One region of the Streptomyces sp. NPDC005566 genome, then DNA from elsewhere that is predicted to be linked to it. Evidence: riboswitches for the same ligand, from Rfam matches in the RefSeq annotation. Region 1 holds a riboswitch; each other region holds the start of a gene.
What was found. A riboswitch is a leader RNA that binds a small molecule or an ion and turns the genes downstream of it on or off. The one in region 1 is predicted to bind cobalamin.
Positions count from the first base shown of each region.

Region 2: linked by a shared signal. The riboswitch ahead of ABZS61_RS14620 (cobalamin biosynthesis protein) and the one ahead of ABZS61_RS32040 (CbtB-domain containing protein) in region 1 are both predicted to bind cobalamin.
Region 3: linked by a shared signal. The riboswitch ahead of ABZS61_RS13915 (ribonucleoside-diphosphate reductase subunit alpha) and the one ahead of ABZS61_RS32040 (CbtB-domain containing protein) in region 1 are both predicted to bind cobalamin.

Region 1 is NZ_JBEXDB010000028.1:18,543-24,458, forward strand. Features, by position in the region: gene ABZS61_RS32025 (metallophosphoesterase) at 1-237, shown strand, start outside; gene ABZS61_RS32030 (4'-phosphopantetheinyl transferase superfamily protein) at 234-944, shown strand; gene ABZS61_RS32035 (histidine phosphatase family protein) at 868-1,461, opposite strand; adenosylcobalamin (AdoCbl) riboswitch at 1,597-1,694, shown strand; gene ABZS61_RS32040 (CbtB-domain containing protein) at 1,739-1,954, shown strand; gene ABZS61_RS32045 (CbtA family protein) at 1,982-2,755, shown strand; gene ABZS61_RS32050 (GNAT family N-acetyltransferase) at 2,877-3,392, opposite strand; gene ABZS61_RS32055 (SDR family oxidoreductase) at 3,538-4,293, shown strand; gene ABZS61_RS32060 (TetR/AcrR family transcriptional regulator) at 4,403-5,113, shown strand; gene ABZS61_RS32065 (DUF2199 domain-containing protein) at 5,179-5,916, opposite strand, start outside.
Region 2 is NZ_JBEXDB010000008.1:52,096-58,011, reverse strand. Features, by position in the region: gene ABZS61_RS14630 (putative cobaltochelatase) at 1-317, opposite strand, end outside; gene ABZS61_RS14625 (cobyric acid synthase) at 314-1,954, opposite strand; gene ABZS61_RS14620 (cobalamin biosynthesis protein) at 1,951-2,898, opposite strand; cobalamin riboswitch at 3,028-3,155, opposite strand; gene ABZS61_RS14615 (hypothetical protein) at 3,319-3,540, opposite strand; gene ABZS61_RS14610 (inorganic phosphate transporter) at 3,553-4,815, opposite strand; gene ABZS61_RS14605 (class II aldolase/adducin family protein) at 5,121-5,780, shown strand; gene ABZS61_RS14600 (alpha/beta hydrolase) at 5,849-5,916, shown strand, end outside.
Region 3 is NZ_JBEXDB010000007.1:286,246-292,161, forward strand. Features, by position in the region: gene ABZS61_RS13910 (ribonucleotide-diphosphate reductase subunit beta) at 1-948, opposite strand, end outside; gene ABZS61_RS13915 (ribonucleoside-diphosphate reductase subunit alpha) at 948-3,353, opposite strand; cobalamin riboswitch at 3,491-3,622, opposite strand; gene ABZS61_RS13920 (GNAT family N-acetyltransferase) at 3,668-4,168, opposite strand; gene mctP (monocarboxylate uptake permease MctP) at 4,353-5,916, opposite strand, start outside.

The sequences.
Region 1 (5,916 bases):
CAGTGGTGCGGCACGGAACTGACGGCCGACTGGCACCGCCGCTTCAACGTGGCCGCCGTCGTCTACGGGCACCTCCACATTCCCCGTACGACCTGGTACGACGGCGTGCGCTTCGAGGAGGTCTCGATCGGCTACCCCAGGGAGTGGCGCAAACGTGGCCACCCCCGCGGCCTGTTGCGTCAGATCCTTCCCTACACGGGCGAACACCCTCCGGGCGAGCCGGGGGAGGGGGCGTGATCGAGCAACTGCTCCCCGCGTACGTCGCCTGCGCGGACACCTTTGACGCGGATGCTCCGGCGGGAACGCTCTACCCCGAGGAAGCGGAACTCGTCGCGCGCAGCGTGGACCGGCGCAGGCAGGAGTTCGCGGCCGTGCGCGCCTGCGCGAGGCGGGCCATGGCGGCCCTCGGGCTGCCCCCCACGCCTGTGTTGCGCGGCCACCGGGGGGTGCCCCTGTGGCCCGAGGGAATCGTGGGCAGCATGACGCACTGCGAGGGCTACCGCGCCGCGGTGCTGGCCCGGGCGTCCGAAGTGCGCGCCCTCGGCATCGACGCGGAACCGGACGAAGCACTGCCGGCCGACGTGTGGGAGGTCATCTCGCTTCCCTCGGAGAGACGGCGGATCGGCCAGGTCACGGGCGGCGCGGCCCCCCACTGGGACCGGCTGCTCTTCAGTGCCAAAGAGAGTGTCTTCAAGACGTGGTACCCGCTTACAGGCATCGAACTCGACTTCGACGAGGCGGAGATCGAGTTCCGCCGGAGCGAAGGGACTCGGAACCGGGGCACCTTCACGGCGCAGCTGTTCCGCACGGCGCCCGGGATACCGGGGTCGTTCGAGGGAAGGTGGCGGCTCCAGGACGGGTTCGCGGTCACCGCGATCGCCCTGCCCCACGCTCCTCCGGAGGGCGACCGCACCGCAGGTTCCACCGCCCCGACCGTCCGCTGAGTTCGGTGAGCGCGAGCGGGGGCACGTCCAGCCGCCAGAAGGCCTGGACCGGCAGAGCCAGCGCCTGCACCACCGCCGCGCGGACGACCGCGGGTTCGACCACGGCCATGACCCGCACGTCGCGGTCCCCGGCCAGGGTCTCCAGCCAACTGCCCACCCGGGCGGCCAGGTCCAGGAGTGACTCCCCTCCGTGCTGGGCGGCCGAGGGGTCGGTCAGCCAGGCGGACACGGCGTCAGGTTCCGCCGTGCTCACGTCCGACAGCCGTTGGCCGCTCCAGCGCCCCATGCGCCAGTCGTGGAGGGCGGGTTCGGTACGGGCGGCGAGCCCGAGCGCCTGAGCGGTCTGCCGGCAGCGCTCCGAAGGACCGCGCACGTACCGGTCGGCTCCCGGTACGTCACCGGCGGCGTCCCCGGCTCTGCGCAGACCCGCCTCGTCCAACGGCGCGTCACCCTCGAAGCGCGCCTCTCTAGACGCGGCATTCATGGCTGGTGAGATCAACATCACCCGTACCGTCATGCTCGGCCTCCACTTCTTGAACAACTGCCCGATGCGTAGGCGCCCCATGGGAACACGGCCCGCGCCGCGGGCCGTGACCGGGACGGTTGCACCGTGGCGGCGCCCGAGCAACAGGCGGTATGGTCGCGGCAACCAAGACGAGGTGTGAACGGAAGTCCGGTGAGAATCCGGCACGGTCGCGCCACTGTGTACCCGCTCGTTCTGCGGGAAAGTCAGACCCGGCACCTTCGTCTCAGGCACCACGACAGGGACGCGTGTTCCCACAGGAGGTTCTGCCATGGCACATTCTGCTGCCCCAGCTGCGATCGCACCCGCGATCACCCCCATCTCGCTGAAGGCCATTGCCCCCTGGGCTGTCTTCTTCGGGATCCTGATGCTCGTCCTGCTGTACTTCGTCGGCGCCGAGCAGGGCGCCACCGCGGTCTTCTCGGGCGAGTCCGTGCACGAGTGGGTCCACGACGGACGCCACCTCCTCGGATTCCCCTGCCACTGATAACTCCGGGAATCAGGGGAACGTTCCATGAACTCCGTATCGGTCAGAGCTCTGCTCGTCCGCGGCATGCTGGCCGGCCTCGTGGCCGGCGCGCTCGCTCTCGCCGTGGCCTACTTCCTCGGTGAGTCCCGCGTGGACGCCGCCATCGCGCTGGAAGAGTCACACACCCACGACCACGGCGGCGGCGAGGAACTCGTCAGCCGCACGATGCAGGCCACCGGCGGGCTCGCCACCGGTGTCCTCGTATTCGGCGTGGCCATCGGCGGCATCGCCGCACTCGTCTTCTGCTACGCCTGGGGCCGCATCGGCAGCTTCGGCCCCAGGGCCACGGCCGCACTTGTCGCGGGTGCCGCCTTGCTGACGGTGTACGTCGTGCCGTTCCTGAAGTACCCGGCGAACCCGCCGGCTGTCGGCAACCCCGACACCATCGGACAGCGCACCGGCATGTTCTTCCTGATGGTCGCTCTCAGCGTGCTGCTGGCCGTTGCCGCCGTGATCCTCGGCAAACGTCTCGCACCCCGGCTGGGCAACTGGAACGCGACGACCGCCGCAGGCGCCGGCTATGTCCTGCTGATCGGACTCGCCTACGCCTTCCTGCCCTCGTTCAACGAGGTCGGCACGGACTTCCCGGCCAGCCTGCTGTGGGAGTTCCGGCTGTCCACGCTCGCCGTCCAGGCGACGCTCTGGACCGCCTTCGGTCTCGTCTTCGGCTACCTGACCGAGCGGCTTCTCGTACCGGCCGCCGGTACCTCGTCGGCGGGAGGCCGTACGGCACCTCGCCCGGCCGATGCCGTGAGCTGACCCTCGAGCCCGCAGGGGCTTCCGACAAGTGAACCCGCCGGGAATTCCCGGCGGGTTCCGTCATGTGCGGGCCCGGGACCGGCGAGCTCGGAGTCCAGGCGTCAGCGTCAGGTGTACGACGTCAGGCGTCGGGCGTCCGGCCGGTTCGTGTCCAGTCGATACGGAAGTGTTTGAGCCGGTCGTCGACGCCGACCAGCCGCATCCCGGCCGCTGCCATGACGTGGTGCGATCGGGTGTTGTCGAGATCGGCATCGCCCTTCACGGAGGCGACCCCCTGGGAACGTGCGAAGGCAAGAAGGGCCCGTAGCGCTTCGGAGGCGTACCCCAGGCCGCGTACCGAGGGGATCAAGCCGTAGCCGATCGTCACCCGGCCGTCGGAATCCGGCTTTCCGTGGAAGCCCACACCGCCTATCACGTGCCCGTCCGCACGGCGCCGGATCTCGTAGGCGCCGAACGGCTGAGGGCTGCCGGCGTTCGCGCAGGTCTCCAGGAAACGGCGGGCGACCCCGCGGTCGCCGTCCCCGGGGTATCCCGGTGCCCAGAAGGTGCCTGCCGGCGGTTCACCCGCCTCCACCGATGCGGCTTCGGCCGCGTTCAGCGGGTGCAGAAGCAGGCGTGTCGTCATGAGGTTGTCCATGACAGCCCGGAGTATCACCTCGGCAGGGGACGTCGCACCCGAATTTCGGCACCCGACCTCGGTAGCGTCGCTACGGTAACAATGTTAGCTTTGCTGTCATCGGGCCGCGGAGACGGCCGGGGCCCCTCTACGGACGGAGCAGGTCATGAGTGAGCAACAGCAGCGCACCACCGCGGTGCGCAGGGTCGCTCTGGTCACCGGGGGCTCACGAGGTATCGGCCGTGAGAGCGTCGAGCGGCTCGCGGCCGACGGGTTCGCCGTCGTCGTCAACTACGCGGGCAACAAGACCGAGGCCGAGGCGGCAGTCGAGGCTGTCGTCTCCGCCGGTGGCGAAGGATTCGCGTTTCAGGCGGACGTCGCGGACGAGACTGCCGTGGCCGCCCTCTTCGACGCGGCGGAGGCGGCCTTCGGGGGGATCGACGTGGTCGTCCATGCCGCGGGCATCATGACGCTCGCACCACTGGTCGATACCGACCTGGACGCCCTGGACCGGATGCACCGCACCAACATCCGCGGCACGTTCGTCGTCGATCAGCAGGCGGCGCGCCGTCTCCGCGACGGCGGGGCGATCATCAACTTCTCCAGTTCGGTGCTGTCGCTCGCCCTCCCGGGATACAGCGCCTACGCGGCCACCAAGGGGGCGGTGGAGGCCATGACGCTGATCCTCGCCCGCGAACTGCGCGGCCGGGACATCACGGTCAACGCGGTGGCCCCCGGCCCGACCGCCACCGCGCTGTTCCTGGACGGCAAGGACGAGGAAACCATCGCAAGGATGGCGGCCCAGCCGCCGCTCGAACGGCTGGGCACGCCGCAGGACATCGCGGAGGTCGTCTCGTTCCTCGCCGGCCCCGCCCGCTGGGTCAACGGCCAGGTGCTGCGCGCCAACGGGGGGATCGTGTGACACCTCGTGCGGCCTTCTTCCGCGCCCCGCCCGGACATGCTCCGACGGGGCACCGTTTCCCGCGCGGGCGCCGGACCCGCGCCGTACACCGCTTGATAGCGTCCGTGCCGTGAGTACCCGAGCGCGCATCCTCGAAGTGGCCGCCGAGCTCGTCGCGGCGTCGCCGGACGGGGACATCTCCACCCGGGCCGTGTGTGAGGCGGCCAAGGTCGGCGCACCGGCTCTCTACCGGCACTTCGGGGACAAGGAAGGGCTGCTGTCGGCGGTGGTTGACCACGGCTTTGACGCGTACCTCGCCACGAAGCGGGAACGCGGCGATTCCACGGACCCGGTCGAGGACCTCCGCAACGGCTGGGACAGCCACATCGAGTTCGCCCTGCGAAACCCGAACCTGTACCGGCTGATGAACTCCCCGGCGATGCGCACACCGCCCGCCGCGGCGTTCGAGTCCCACCGGATCCTGACTCGCGACCTCGAGCGGGCTGCGGAACAGGGGAAGTTGCGCGTCACCCCTGAACTGGCGGCCCAGATGATCATGTCGGCCAATACAGGTGTCGCCCTCATGCTGGTGTCCCGCCCCGCGACCTTCTCGGACGACAGCGTGCGGACGCGCGTACGCGATGCTGTGCACGCCGCCGTCTTCACCCCGGAAGCGTGCGCCGCCGAACCGCTGGAAGCCGAAGTCCCTTCAACCGCAGTCCGGTTGAGGGCTCTGCTGAATCGGTCGAAGGGGTCCGGCCTCAGCACTGCGGAATCGGTCCTGATGAACGAATGGCTGGACCGGGTGTCGAATGCGGTGCAGAAGGACGGGAAGGGCTGACAGGCCGGTCTCCGCCTCCCGATCCGTACCATCGATGCCCACCGGAGGTACAACACGTCGTCGGATCAAGAATGATCTGACCGTGAGAGGGAGCGCCAGACCTGCTGGGCCCAGGCGAGGTCGGCGGAATCCGCATGGGTGCAGAACAGCCCGGCGGCGGCGCCGACGGCCGGAACCGTGAAGCCGTAGAACTCGTGCCGCTCCCGGCCGTGGTCGTCCGGGGTCAGCCAGAAGGCGTGGCGGAGTCCTCCGGGCAGAGGCTCGGTGAGCCGCTGTGCGGGAAGCTTGTCAGGGGCGCCGTCGAGCAGCACGGAGAGGAAGTCCTCGGGAGAACGTCCCGGGACGTCGTCCGTGAACGCCGTCACGGCGGCGCTGCGGTCAGGACCGGCGAACTGGTCCGCTCCGTCGACGACCCGGGCGGTCAGGCCTGCGGTGCGGACGACGGACCAGCGGTCGCCGAAACCGGTGCGGACGTCCACGGGGAGCTGGTGCGGGAAGCGGCTGAGCACGTGGTCCCTGTCCCAGACGTCCTCCAGGACGCGGGTGGCCGCCGGGTGGTGGCCGGCGACGAGGTGGGGAAGCTCCTCGGGGTCGGCGACCCGGGCGGTGAACGGGGCGCCCAGCAGATCGTCGCCCCAGGGGCGGATCTTGTTGGAGAGCAGCCCCCTGAAGGCGAGGTCCGAGTAACTGCGGTCCTCCCAACGCTCGTCCGCCTCCCGGAGCGTGGCCTCGTCGACCTCCAGCCATACGCCCAGGACCAGTTCGGTCTCGTGTGTCAGCCGGACGGGCAGCAGGCAGCGGAT
Region 2 (5,916 bases), on a different contig from region 1:
CCCACGAGCCGGTCCTCGGACGCGCCGACGGGCAGCTCCACCGTCCGCGCGGCACGCGACACGCCGGTCCCGGCCTCGTGCGGCCCGTCGGGACACGCCGGGTCGGGCGCGACCGGATCGCAGGAGAACCGGCACCCGGAGACCACGGACACCTCCGGCATGAGCGCGGCGAGCGCCCGCACGGCGGTGGACTTGGCGGTGCCCTTCTCGCCCCGCACGAGAACACCGCCGACGGCCGGACTGACGGCGTTCAGCAACAGACCGAGCCGCAGATCGTCCTGCCCGACGATGGCGGTGAAGGGATACGGGGTACTCACGGTGCCTCCTCGGTCGCGTACACAACTGGTCCAGCCACATCAGGCGTTCGCTCCGCGTTCCGGGGGAGGGAACCGGGCCCGTCCGGCGGTCGAGGGGCGGAGGCCGCGTTACGGGATGTCCGCGGCGCCCCCGGCGGCACGAACGGCAGCCCCGCAGGCGCCCCCTCCTCGATCAGCCGCCACAACGCATCCGTGTCCGCGTGCTCCTCGATCAGGTCCCCCAGCCGGTCCAGCTGTTCCTCCCGAAGCTCCGAGAAGCTCGTGTCCGGAGCCGCCACGAACCGCCGCCCGGCGGCCCGGGCCACCTCCGCCAGGAACCGCCGCCTGAACGCGTCGCTCTCCAGCGACCCGTGCCAGTGCGTCCCCCACACGGCGCCCACCCGGCACCCGTCCAGGAACGGCTCGCCGCCGCGCACATCGGCGACCCCGTGATGGATCTCGTACCCCTCCACGGGCTCCCCGAGCGCCGACCCGACAGGCCGGCGCAGCACCTTCTCCCGGCCGAACCGGATCCGCACCGGCAGCAGCCCCAGCCCCTCGACCAGGCCCGCCCGCGACTCCACCTCGTCCTCGATGGACTCACCCAGCACCTGGAAACCGCCGCAGATCCCCAGCACCGGCAACCCCTCGGCCGCCCGCCGCAGCAACGCGCCGGCCAGCCCCCGCTCGCGCAGCCACGCCAGCGCCTTCACCGTGCCGCGCGTACCGGGCACGATCACCAGGTCCGCGTCGGCCAGCTCCTCGGCCCGGTCCACGAACCGCACCACCACACCCGGCTCGGCCGCCAGCGCGTCCACATCGGTGAAGTTCGACATCAGCGGCACGGCGCACACCGCGACCCGCAGGACGTCCTGGCCGTGCGGCGGTGCGACGACCGACTCCCGCACGGCGCCGCGCATCGACACCCGCAGCCCGTCCTCCTCGTCGATACCGAGGCCGTGGGCGAACGGCAGCACCCCGTACGTACGGCGCCCGGTGAGCTCGTGCAGCATGTCCAGGCCGGGCTCCAGCAGCGACACATCGCCGCGGAACTTGTTGACGAGGTACCCGGCGACCAGCGCCTGGTCCTCGGCGCTCAGCAGCGCCGTCGTACCGAAGAACGAAGCGAACACCCCGCCCCGGTCGATGTCCCCGACGACCAGCACCGGGAAGCGAGCCGCCCGCGCGATGCCCATGTTCACGATGTCCGTGCGCCGCAGATTGATCTCGGCCGGACTGCCCGCCCCCTCGCAGATCACGGCGTCATACGTGCCCCGGAGCTGCTCCAGACAGTCCACGACCGTCCCCAGCAGCGATTCCTGGCGCCCGCCGTGGTAGCCGCGCGCACTCATCTCGCCGACCGGCTTCCCCATCAGGACCACCTGACTGGAGCGGTCACCACCGGGCTTGAGCAGCACCGGGTTCATCAGCACGCTCGGCTCCACCCGGGCGGCCTGCGCCTGCATCGCCTGGGCACGGCCGATCTCCGCACCCTCGTGGGTGACGAACGAGTTCAGCGACATGTTCTGCGCCTTGAACGGTGCGACCTTCACCCCCTGGCGCACCAGCCACCGGCAGATCCCCGCCGTGACGACGCTCTTGCCCGCGTCCGAGGTGGTTCCCGCGACCAGCAGCCCGCCGCCCTGTCCGCCGCTCATGCCCGACCCTTCCGTCCTGCGGCCAGCCGCGCGGCCGCACACACGCCGAGGGCCAGCACACTCACCCGGCGCGACAGCCGCACCGCGCGTTCGATATCAGTGACCCGCACGTCCCGGCCGGTCTCCCCGTTGAGTACGGGCCGGTGCTCGACCCGGCCGCCGTACGCGAGAGTCCCGCCGAGGCGCACGCCGAGCGCACCCGCGAACGAGGCCTCCACCGGGCCCGCGTTGGGGCTCGGGTGCTTTCCCGCGTCGGCCCGCCAGGCCCGTACCGCCTCGCGCGGACGGCCACCGGCGGCCACGGCGAGCACCGCGGTGAGGCGGGCCCCGGGCCAGCCGGCGAGGTCGTCGAGACGGGCCGAGGCCCAGCCGTAGCGGCGGTGGCGCGGCGACCTGTGGCCGACCATGGCGTCGAGTGTGTTGACGGCCCGGAACGCGACGAGGCCCGGGACACCGCCGATGGCGCCCCACACCAGAGCGCCGACGACGGCGTCGGAGGTGTTCTCGGCGACGGACTCCACCACCGCGCGGGCGATCTGCGGTCCGTCGAGGGACTGGGGGTCACGGCCGCAGAGGTGCGGCAGCCGCTCCCGGGCCACCTCGACGTCACCGGCGGCGAGCGCACCGCCGATGGCGCGGGCCTCCCGGCCCAGCGACGTACCGCCGACGACGGACCAGGTGGCGGCGGCGGTCAGGGCCACGGCCGCGGCGGGACGGTCGCGTACGGCACGGGCGGCCAGCGCGGCGGCGCCCGTGGCGCCCCCGGCGCAGACGAGTGCGTGCAGGGCGCCCCAGCCGCGGTGGTCGCGCCACAGCCGGCTCTCGACGCCTGCCGCGGCCTGCCCGAAGGCGGCGACGGGGTGGCCCCGCCGGGGGTCACCGAGCAGCAGGTCGCCGATCAGACCGGCGGTGGCGCCGTACGCGAAGATGCGGTCGGCTCGCACGGTTCAGCCGGCCGTCGCGCCTCGAAGGACCTTCGGAGCGGGTGACACAGGGACCGACGCACGGCAGCCAGGCATGGCAGATGTCCTTAACTCAGGGTCCGCGCCCTGGTTCGACGTGACCGGCGACGAGAGTCTCCTGGCTTCCGGATCCGCAGTTCCCCCGGCCTTCCAGTCCGTGGTGGACCGTGACTTCCGTGTGGGGGCCTGCTCCCCGGTGACAGTGGCGGGACCGCGCCGGATTCGCACCGGCTTCCTCTCCTGTCGCCGTAAATGGCACCGGCAGTCCACCACGCCCCGTGAACGCCCGTCAACCTGCCGTTGACCTGCGGGAGTGCAGTGTGCGCAGACGCACATCGGGCCGGACACACCCGTGGTGTGTCCGGCCCGATGCGAGGAGACGGCGGCGCCGCGCCGGGGTGCTCAGACGACGATCAGATAGATCCCGTAGGCGACCGCCGCCGCGCACAGCCCGAAACAGGCGTACGCGCCGGTGCGCGCCAGCGTGAGGGATCCGCCGGACTGAACCGCCGAGGCCTGCTTGGCGAGGCCGATGATGCCGAGAGTGAAGAGGCCGACCAGTGCGACGGTGACCACGAGGCTGACGCCGAAGACGGAGGCGAGAGCTGCCCAGTCGATGTTCATACGGATCTGTCCTTACACCGTGGCCGGTCGGGCCGGGTCGGCCGGGGTTCCGGCCGTCGGGGCCGGGGCCGGGATGGTGGTCTTGAGGTCCGGGACGCCGGAGCCGATGGGCGGCGGGCTGACGGCCGCGATGGCGGTGGTGACGACGCCCGCGGGCTCGGCGTCCGTCTCGTTGACGTTGGTGTGGTCGACCGGCTTGCGGCGCGACAGCAGCCAGATGGCACCGGAGCCCGCGACGAGGAGAACGGCGACCACGCCGACACCCCAGGGGCCCTGTTTGGTGAGGAACTCCGCGCCCGCGCCGACCAGGCCGGCGGCCGGCAGGGTCAGGCCCCAGGCGATGAACATGCGGGTGGCCGTGGACCAGCGGACCACGCCTCCCTTGCGTCCGAGACCGGCGCCCATCACGGCACCGGAGCAGGACTGGGTGGTGGAGAGGGAGAAGCCGAGGTGCGAGGAGGCCAGGATGACCGTGGCCGCACTGGTCTGGGCGGCGAAGCCCTGCGGCGGCCTGAGGTCGGTGAGGCCGCTGCCCATGGTGCGGATGATGCGCCAGCCGCCGAGGTAGGTGCCCAGTGCGATGGCGATACCGGCGGAGGCGATGACCCAGACCGGCGGGTTGGAGCCGGGGGCGAGCACGCCACCGGTGACCAGGGCCAGGGTGATGATGCCCATCGTCTTCTGGGCGTCGTTGGTGCCGTGGGCGAGGGAGACGAGACCGGCCGAGGCGATCTGTCCGGCCCGGTAGCCCTTGGCGGTCGACTTCAGCTGCGCCTCGTCGGTGATCTTCCGGTTGAGGCGGTACGTCAGCTTCGTGGCCAGTAGTGCGGCCAGACCTGCCACGAGGGGGGCCGCGATCGCGGGCAGGAGGACCTTCGTGACGACGGTGCCGCCGTTGATCGAGGACCAGCCGGCCGACATGACCGCGGCGCCGATGAGGCCGCCGAAGAGCGCGTGGGAGGAACTGGAGGGCAGGCCGACCAGCCAGGTCAGCAGATTCCACAGGATGGCGCCGACGAGCGCCGCGAAGATGACCTCGGTTCTGAGGCCGTTCTCATTGATGATCCCGCCGGAGATCGTCTTGGCGACCTCCACCGACAGGAACGCGCCGACGAGGTTGAGAACGGCGGACATGGCCACCGCTGTCTTGGGCTTGAGGGCGCCGGTCGAGATGGTGGTGGCCATCGCGTTGGCGGTGTCGTGGAAACCGTTCGTGAAATCGAACACGAGAGCTGTCACGATCACGATCGCGAGCAGCAGCGTGATGTGTTCCATTTACCCAGGCAATCGTTCGACGTCAGTGGCTGTAGGAACGTAAGCAACCTGGATGAACGGAAGATGAACTGGGCAGGGCGTTGTGGTGACTCCAAGCGCGAGCAGCCATTCCGCTTGTGTGCGCCCAGGGTGGCCGCACCGGCCCGCGCCGGTGCGGCAACCGGCCTTCGCCGGGTTCCGGTGCGCACCTGGTGTGCCGCATTTGCCCCTTTGGGATGACATCGGTCACGTGACCCTCGACGGCTCCGCCCGACAGGCCACGGCGGAGCCGGAGTGATACGAACGGATGACCCTAGGATCGCCCCATGAGCGATCAGCACCAGGACGCGATCGAGCGGGCATGGGACGGCGTCGTCGCGACGGCCCGCAGGACTGCCGCGGACGGGCTGGTCGTCGGCACCTCGGGCAACGTGTCGGCGCGGGTCGGCGGAGTCGTCCTGGTCACCCCCAGCGGAGTGCCCTACGACCGGCTGGGCCCCGCAGACGCGGTCGGCGTCGACCTCGAAGGGCGTCAGGTCCTCGGCGGCATGACCCCGACGAGCGAGCTCCCCCTCCACCTGGCCGTCTACAACAACAGCGGCGCCGCCGCCGTCGTGCACACCCACGCGGTCCACGCCACGGCCGTCTCCACCCTCGTCGACGAGGTCCCGCTGGTGCACTACGCCGCCGCCATGCTCGGCGGCCCCGTCCGCACCGCCGCCTACGCCCGGTACGGGACGCCGGAGCTCGCCGGGAACATGCTCACCGCACTGCGCGACCGCACCGGCTGCCTGCTCCGGAACCACGGGACGGTCACCTACGGGGACACCCTCGACGAGGCCTACGACCGCACCGCCCAGCTCGAATGGATGTGCAGGCTCTGGCTCACCGCGAGCTCCGTGCCCGGCCACCATCCCTCCCTGCTCTCCCGCGCCCAGCTGCGCGACGTACAGGAAGCCCTGAAGGGGTACGGCCAGCCGGGCTGAGCCCGGCGACGGCACCGGACGGCCCCCTCCCACTGGCAGCCCGCGCCGCAGCCCAGGACACTGGAGCCGTGCGCCCGGCAACAGCGACGGCAGCAGCCGTCTCCACGATCCTCGGCGTCGGAGCGGCAGCGGTCGC
Region 3 (5,916 bases), on a different contig from region 1:
GAAGTTCGTCAGCTCCTGGACGCCCTGCAGTTCCATGAACGAGAAGGGGTTCTCGGAGCCGTAGAGCGGCGGGAAACCGAGCCGGGTGAGCCGCTGGTCGGCGACACACTCCAGGTACTGGCGCATCGACTCCGTGTTCATGCCGGGCAGGCCCTCGCCGCACAGGTCGCGGCCGAACTGCAGCTCCGCCTCGACGGCCTCCTTCAGCATGTCGGTGACCTGCTGCCGGAGGGCGTCGTCGAAGAGCTCCGGCTCCTCCTTGCGGACGGTGTCCACGACCTCGAAGGCGAAGTTCATGTGCATCGTCTCGTCACGGAACACCCAGTTGGTGCCCGTGGCCAGGCCGTGCAGCAGGCCGCGTGAGCGGAACCAGTAGACGTACGCGAACGCGCCGTAGAAGAACAGCCCCTCGATGCACGCCGCGAAGCAGATCAGATTCAGCAGGAAGCGGCGGCGGTCGGCCTGCGTCTCCAGGCGGTCGAGCTTCTCGACCTCGTTGATCCACTTGAAGCAGAACTGGGCCTTCTCGCGGATGGAGGGGATCTCCTCGACCGCGTCGAACGCTGCGGCACGGTCCTCCGGATCGGGCAGATACGTGTCGAGCAGCGTCAGATAGAACTGGACGTGCACCGCCTCCTCGAACAGCTGACGCGACAGGTACAGCCGCGCCTCCGGGGAGTTGATGTGCTTGTACAGCGTCAGCACCAGGTTGTTGGAGACGATCGAGTCACCGGTCGCGAAGAACGCGACGAGCCGGCCGATCATGTGCTGCTCGCCGGGGGAGAGCTTGGCCAGATCGGAGACGTCGGAGTGGAGGTCGACCTCCTCCACCGTCCAGGTGTTCTTGATCGCGTCCCGGTAGCGCTCGTAGAAGTCCGGGTAGCGCATGGGGCGCAGAGTCAGCTCGAAGCCCGGGTCGAGCAGGTTCTTGGTGGTGTCGGAGCTCATTACTGGCAGGCCTCGCAGGACTCGGGGTTTTCGAGCGAGCAGGCGATGGCGTCCGCGTCGGGCGCCGAAGCCTGCTGTACGGGAATGGGCGCGGCGGCAGCAGCGGTCCCGGACGCCGCACGGGCGATCCGGGTCGCCGGACGCGAGCGCAGGTAGTACGTCGTCTTCAGCCCCTGCTTCCAGGCGTACGCGTACATCGAGGAGAGCTTGCCGATCGTCGGCGTCTCCAGGAACAGGTTCAGCGACTGGCTCTGGTCGAGGAACGGCGTACGGGCCGCCGCCATGTCGATCAGACCGCGCTGCGGGATCTCCCACGCCGTGCGGTACAGCGCACGCACCTCCTCGGGAATCCAGGCGAAGCCCTGCACCGAGCCGCTCGCCTCGCGCAGTGCCTCCCGGGTCCGCGCGTCCCACACGCCGAGCTTCTTCAGCTCGTCCACCAGGTAGGCGTTGACCTGGAGGAACTCCCCGCTGAGCGTCTCGCGCTTGAAGAGGTTGGAGACCTGCGGCTCGATGCACTCGTACACACCGGCGATCGAGGCGATCGTCGCCGTCGGCGCGATGGCGAGCAGCAGCGAGTTGCGCATCCCGGTCTTCGCGATCCGGCCACGCAGTGCGTCCCAGCGCTCGGGCCAGTTCAGCTCGGTGTCGTAGTGGTCGGGGTGCAGTACACCGCGGGCGGCGCGCGTCTCGGACCAGGCGGGCAGCGGGCCCGAGCGCTCCGCGAGGTCGCACGACGCCTCGTAGGCGGCCAGCATGATCCGCTCGGAGATCCTCGTGGAGAGCGCGCGGGCCTCGGGGGAGTCGAAGGGCAGCCGCAGCTGGAAGAAGACGTCCTGCAGGCCCATCGCGCCCAGGCCCACCGGGCGCCAGCGGGCGTTGGAGCGCCCGGCCTGCTCGGTCGGGTAGAAGTTGATGTCCACCACGCGGTCGAGGAAGGTCACGGCGGTACGGACCGTGGCGTCCAGCCGCTCCCAGTCCATCTCCCCGCCGACGACGAACGCGCCGAGGTTGACCGAACCCAGATTGCAGACGGCCGTCTCGCCGTCGTCGGTGACCTCGAGGATCTCCGTGCACAGGTTCGACGAGTGCACGACTCTCCCCGGCTCGGCGGTCTGGTTCGCGGTCCGGTTGGAGGCGTCCTTGAACGTCATCCAGCCCTGACCGGTCTGTGCGAGCGTCCGCATCATCCGCCCGTACAGCTCACGGGCGGGCATCGTCCTGCGGGCCAGGCCCTTGGCCTCCGCCGCACGGTACGCGGCATCGAACTCGTCGCCCCACAGGTCGACCAGCTCGGGGGTGTCGGCAGGGGAGAACAGCGACCACTCGGTGTCCGCGTCGACGCGGCGCATGAACTCGTCGGGGATCCAGTGCGCCAGATTCAGGTTGTGCGTGCGGCGCTGGTCCTCACCCGTGTTGTCCCGCAGCTCCAGGAACTCCTCGATGTCCGCGTGCCAGGTCTCCAGGTAGACGGCGGCGGCGCCCTTGCGGCGGCCCCCCTGGTTGACCGCGGCGACGGAGGCGTCGAGCGTCTTCAGGAACGGAACGATGCCGTTGGAGTGCCCGTTGGTGCCACGGATCAGCGAACCCCGGGCGCGGATCCGGGAGTACGAGAGACCGATGCCCCCGGCGTGCTTGGACAGCCGTGCCACCTGGTGGTAGCGGTCGTAGATCGAGTCGAGCTCGTCCAGCGGGGAGTCCAGCAGATAGCAGGAGGACATCTGCGGGTGCCGGGTACCGGAGTTGAACAGGGTGGGCGAGGAGGGAAGGTAGTCGAGCCGGCTCATCAGCCCGTACAGCGAGGCGACTTCGTCCAGGGCGCGCTCGGAGGTGTCCTCGGCGAGGCCCGCGGCCACCCGGAGCATGAAGTGCTGCGGGGTCTCGATGACCTGGCGGGTGAGCGGATGGCGCAGCAGGTAGCGGCTGAACAGCGTCCGGAGCCCGAAGTAGCCGAAGCGGTCGTCGGCGCCGTCGGTGAGCGCCTGCCCGGCCAGCGCGTCGAGGGCGTCCGCGTGCAGCGTGACGAACTCCGCCGTACGGTCGGCGATCAGGCCCTCGCGGTGGCCGACGGCAACCGAGGCGGAGAACGACACGGCGCCCTGGCCGGCGGCCTCGTCCGCGATGGTGCGGGTGAGGAGCCGTGCGGCGAGCCGGGAGTAGGCGGGGTCCTCGGAGATCAGGCCCGCGGCGGCCTCGGTGGCCAGCGAGCGCAGCTCGGCCTCGTCCGACCGGGCGTTGCGGCCGCGCAGCGCGGCGGCGGCGACCCGTCCCGGGTCGGTGTCGGGCAGATCGACGGTGAGGTCGGTCAGGGTCCGCAGCAGTGCGGTCCCGGGCCCGTCGGGCGTGGCGTGCGCGGACTCGGCTGAATCGACCGCTGAAACCGGATCGGCTGGCGCGATGGTCACTGGGGCTATCCCTCGCTCGGCTCGGGGCCGGCGGGAGCGGGGGCAGCCGGGCAGGACGATGCCCGGGAGAGGGGCAGCACTGCGCACGGCGTCCACCGGCCCTCCGCGAGGCCCGGACGTCGGGCGTCCGGTTCGGTCGAGCCGGACGCGCTGTCGGCAGGTCTTCGGACTTCCCGGTGCGCAGAAGCACACCGATCACACCGTTGCGGGACAGTTCCGGATTCGCACCGGATTCCCCTGCGGAGACAGCGAGCATGAGCATACATGTGGGGGCCGTCGGACATGGCAGCCCCCACATGTTGTGTCGCGCTCGGTCAGAGCTCCAGGCGGAATGTCAGGAGCGAGATGTGTTCGACGGGCTTCCAGTCCCGTTCCGGAGTGCGTACGAAGCCCAGCCGCCGGTAGATCCGATGGGCGCCGTGCATGGCCTGCTGCGTCGACAGGACGAGACCGGAGACGCCCTCCGTGGCCCGTGCCCGGTCGATGCAGGCCCGTACGAGCGCCTCGCCCGCCCCGCGTCCACGGGCCTCGCCGGAAACGGCCAGCATCCGGAACTCGGCCTCGTCCACCCCGGCGATGTCCGCCCACGGGCTGCCGGGTGCCGCGTAGGTCACACCGCCGAGCAGCGTGCCGTCACCGCCCACCGCGACGAGTACCTCCGCCTCGGCGGCCCGGCGGCCGACCGCGCGCAGTTCCGCCAGATAGGGGTCGTCGGCGCCGAAGTCCAGCAGCTCGTCGGCGAGATACGCCTCGGCGGTGATGCCGGCCAGTGCCTCGTGCTCCTGGAGGCCGACGGGCCTGATCGAGATGTCCATGGCGGGAGTCTGCATCAGGCGGAAGTGAGGGTCGAACTCCTTTACGGAGATCTGGACTCCTTCACGGCAGAACGGACTCCCCGTACGGCGAGCCGGACACCCCTCCGGCGGCCCCGAACGGAGCGGGCCGCCGCGCCCCTGGGGATGCGGCGGCCCGTTGAGGAACCGGCTTCGGAGGGTGCGGTCAGTGACCGCTGCCCGGGGCACCCACGGTGGGACCGTCGCCCGCCGTGGGATCGCCGCCCTGGGCGCCCACGGTGGCGCTGCCCGGGGCACCCACGGTGGCCGGCGGCAGCGCCGTCTTGACACCCGGGTCGCCCGCGTCCGCGGTGTAGTCGGACGGGGAGGTCTCGTCGATCCCGGCCGGTGCCTTCAGCGCGTTCAGGACGAAGGTCAGTACGACCACCACGACGACGTTCAGCACGAACGCCGTCAGACCGATGTAGCCGATCTCGCCGATGCCGGGGATCTCCTTGGAGGACCCGCCGAAGTGCTTCTGGGTCGGGCTCGCGACGCCGTACGCGGCGGCCGTGCCGTAGACCATTCCGACCGCCCAGCCCGCCAGCAGGGCCCAGCGGTGGAACCACCGGGTGAAGAGGCCGCCCACCAGGGCGGGCATCGTCTGGAGGATCCAGATCCCGCCGAGCAGCTGGAAGTTGATCGCGACCGTCTTGTCCATCGTGAGGACGAAGGCGAGCGCGCCGACCTTGACCAGGAGCGAGACCAGCTTGGAGACCTTGGTCTCCTGGGCCGGGGTCGCGTCGGGCTTGATGAAGTCCTTGTAGATATTGCGGGTGAAGAGGTTCGCCGCGGCGATCGACATGATCGCTGCGGGTACCAGTGCGCCGATCCCGATCGCGGCGAAGGCCACACCGGCGAACCAGTCGGGGAACATGTTCTCGAACAGCTGCGGAATGGCCAGCTGACCGTTGTCCACCTTCACTCCGGCGGCGATCGCCATGAAGCCGAGCAGGGCCAGCAGGCCGAGCATCAGCGAATACAACGGCAGGATCGTGGTGTTGCGCCGGATCACGTCACGGCTGCGGCTGGAGAGCGTCGCCGTGATCGAGTGCGGGTACATGAAGAGCGCCAGCGCCGAGCCCAGGGCCAGCGTGGCATAACCCCATTGGCCCATGTCGCCGGGCACGAGAGCACCGCGTGGCTTGCCCGTCGCCTCGTTCGTCTGCGCGAAGGCCTCGCCCGCCTTGGCGAAGATGTCGTCGAATCCGCCGAGTTTGATGGGGATGTAGATGATGGCCACCGCGATGACCAGATAGATCAGGCCGTCCTTGACGAACGCGATCAGCGCGGGCGCGCGCAGCCCCGAGGAGTAGGTGTACGCGGCGAGTACGGCGAACGCGATCAGCAGCGGCAGGTCCTTGATGAACCAGTGGGTGGTCTCGCCGCCGCCGACGCCCATGACGTCCAGCACGGCCTGGATGCCGACGAGCTGGAGGGCGATGTACGGCATCGTGGCGAGGATGCCGGTGACGGCGACCGCCAGCGACAGCCCCTTCGAGCCGAAGCGTCCGCGGACGAAGTCCGAGGTGGTGACGTAGCCGTGCTTGTGGGAGACCGACCAGAGCCGCGGCAGGAAGGTGAAGATCAGCGGGTAGACGAGGATCGTGTACGGGACGGCGAAGAAGCCGGCCGCGCCCGCCGCGTAGATCGCTGCGGGGACCGCGACGAAGGTGTACGCCGTGTAGAGGTCGCCGCCGAGCAGGAACCAGGTGACCCAGGTGCCGAAC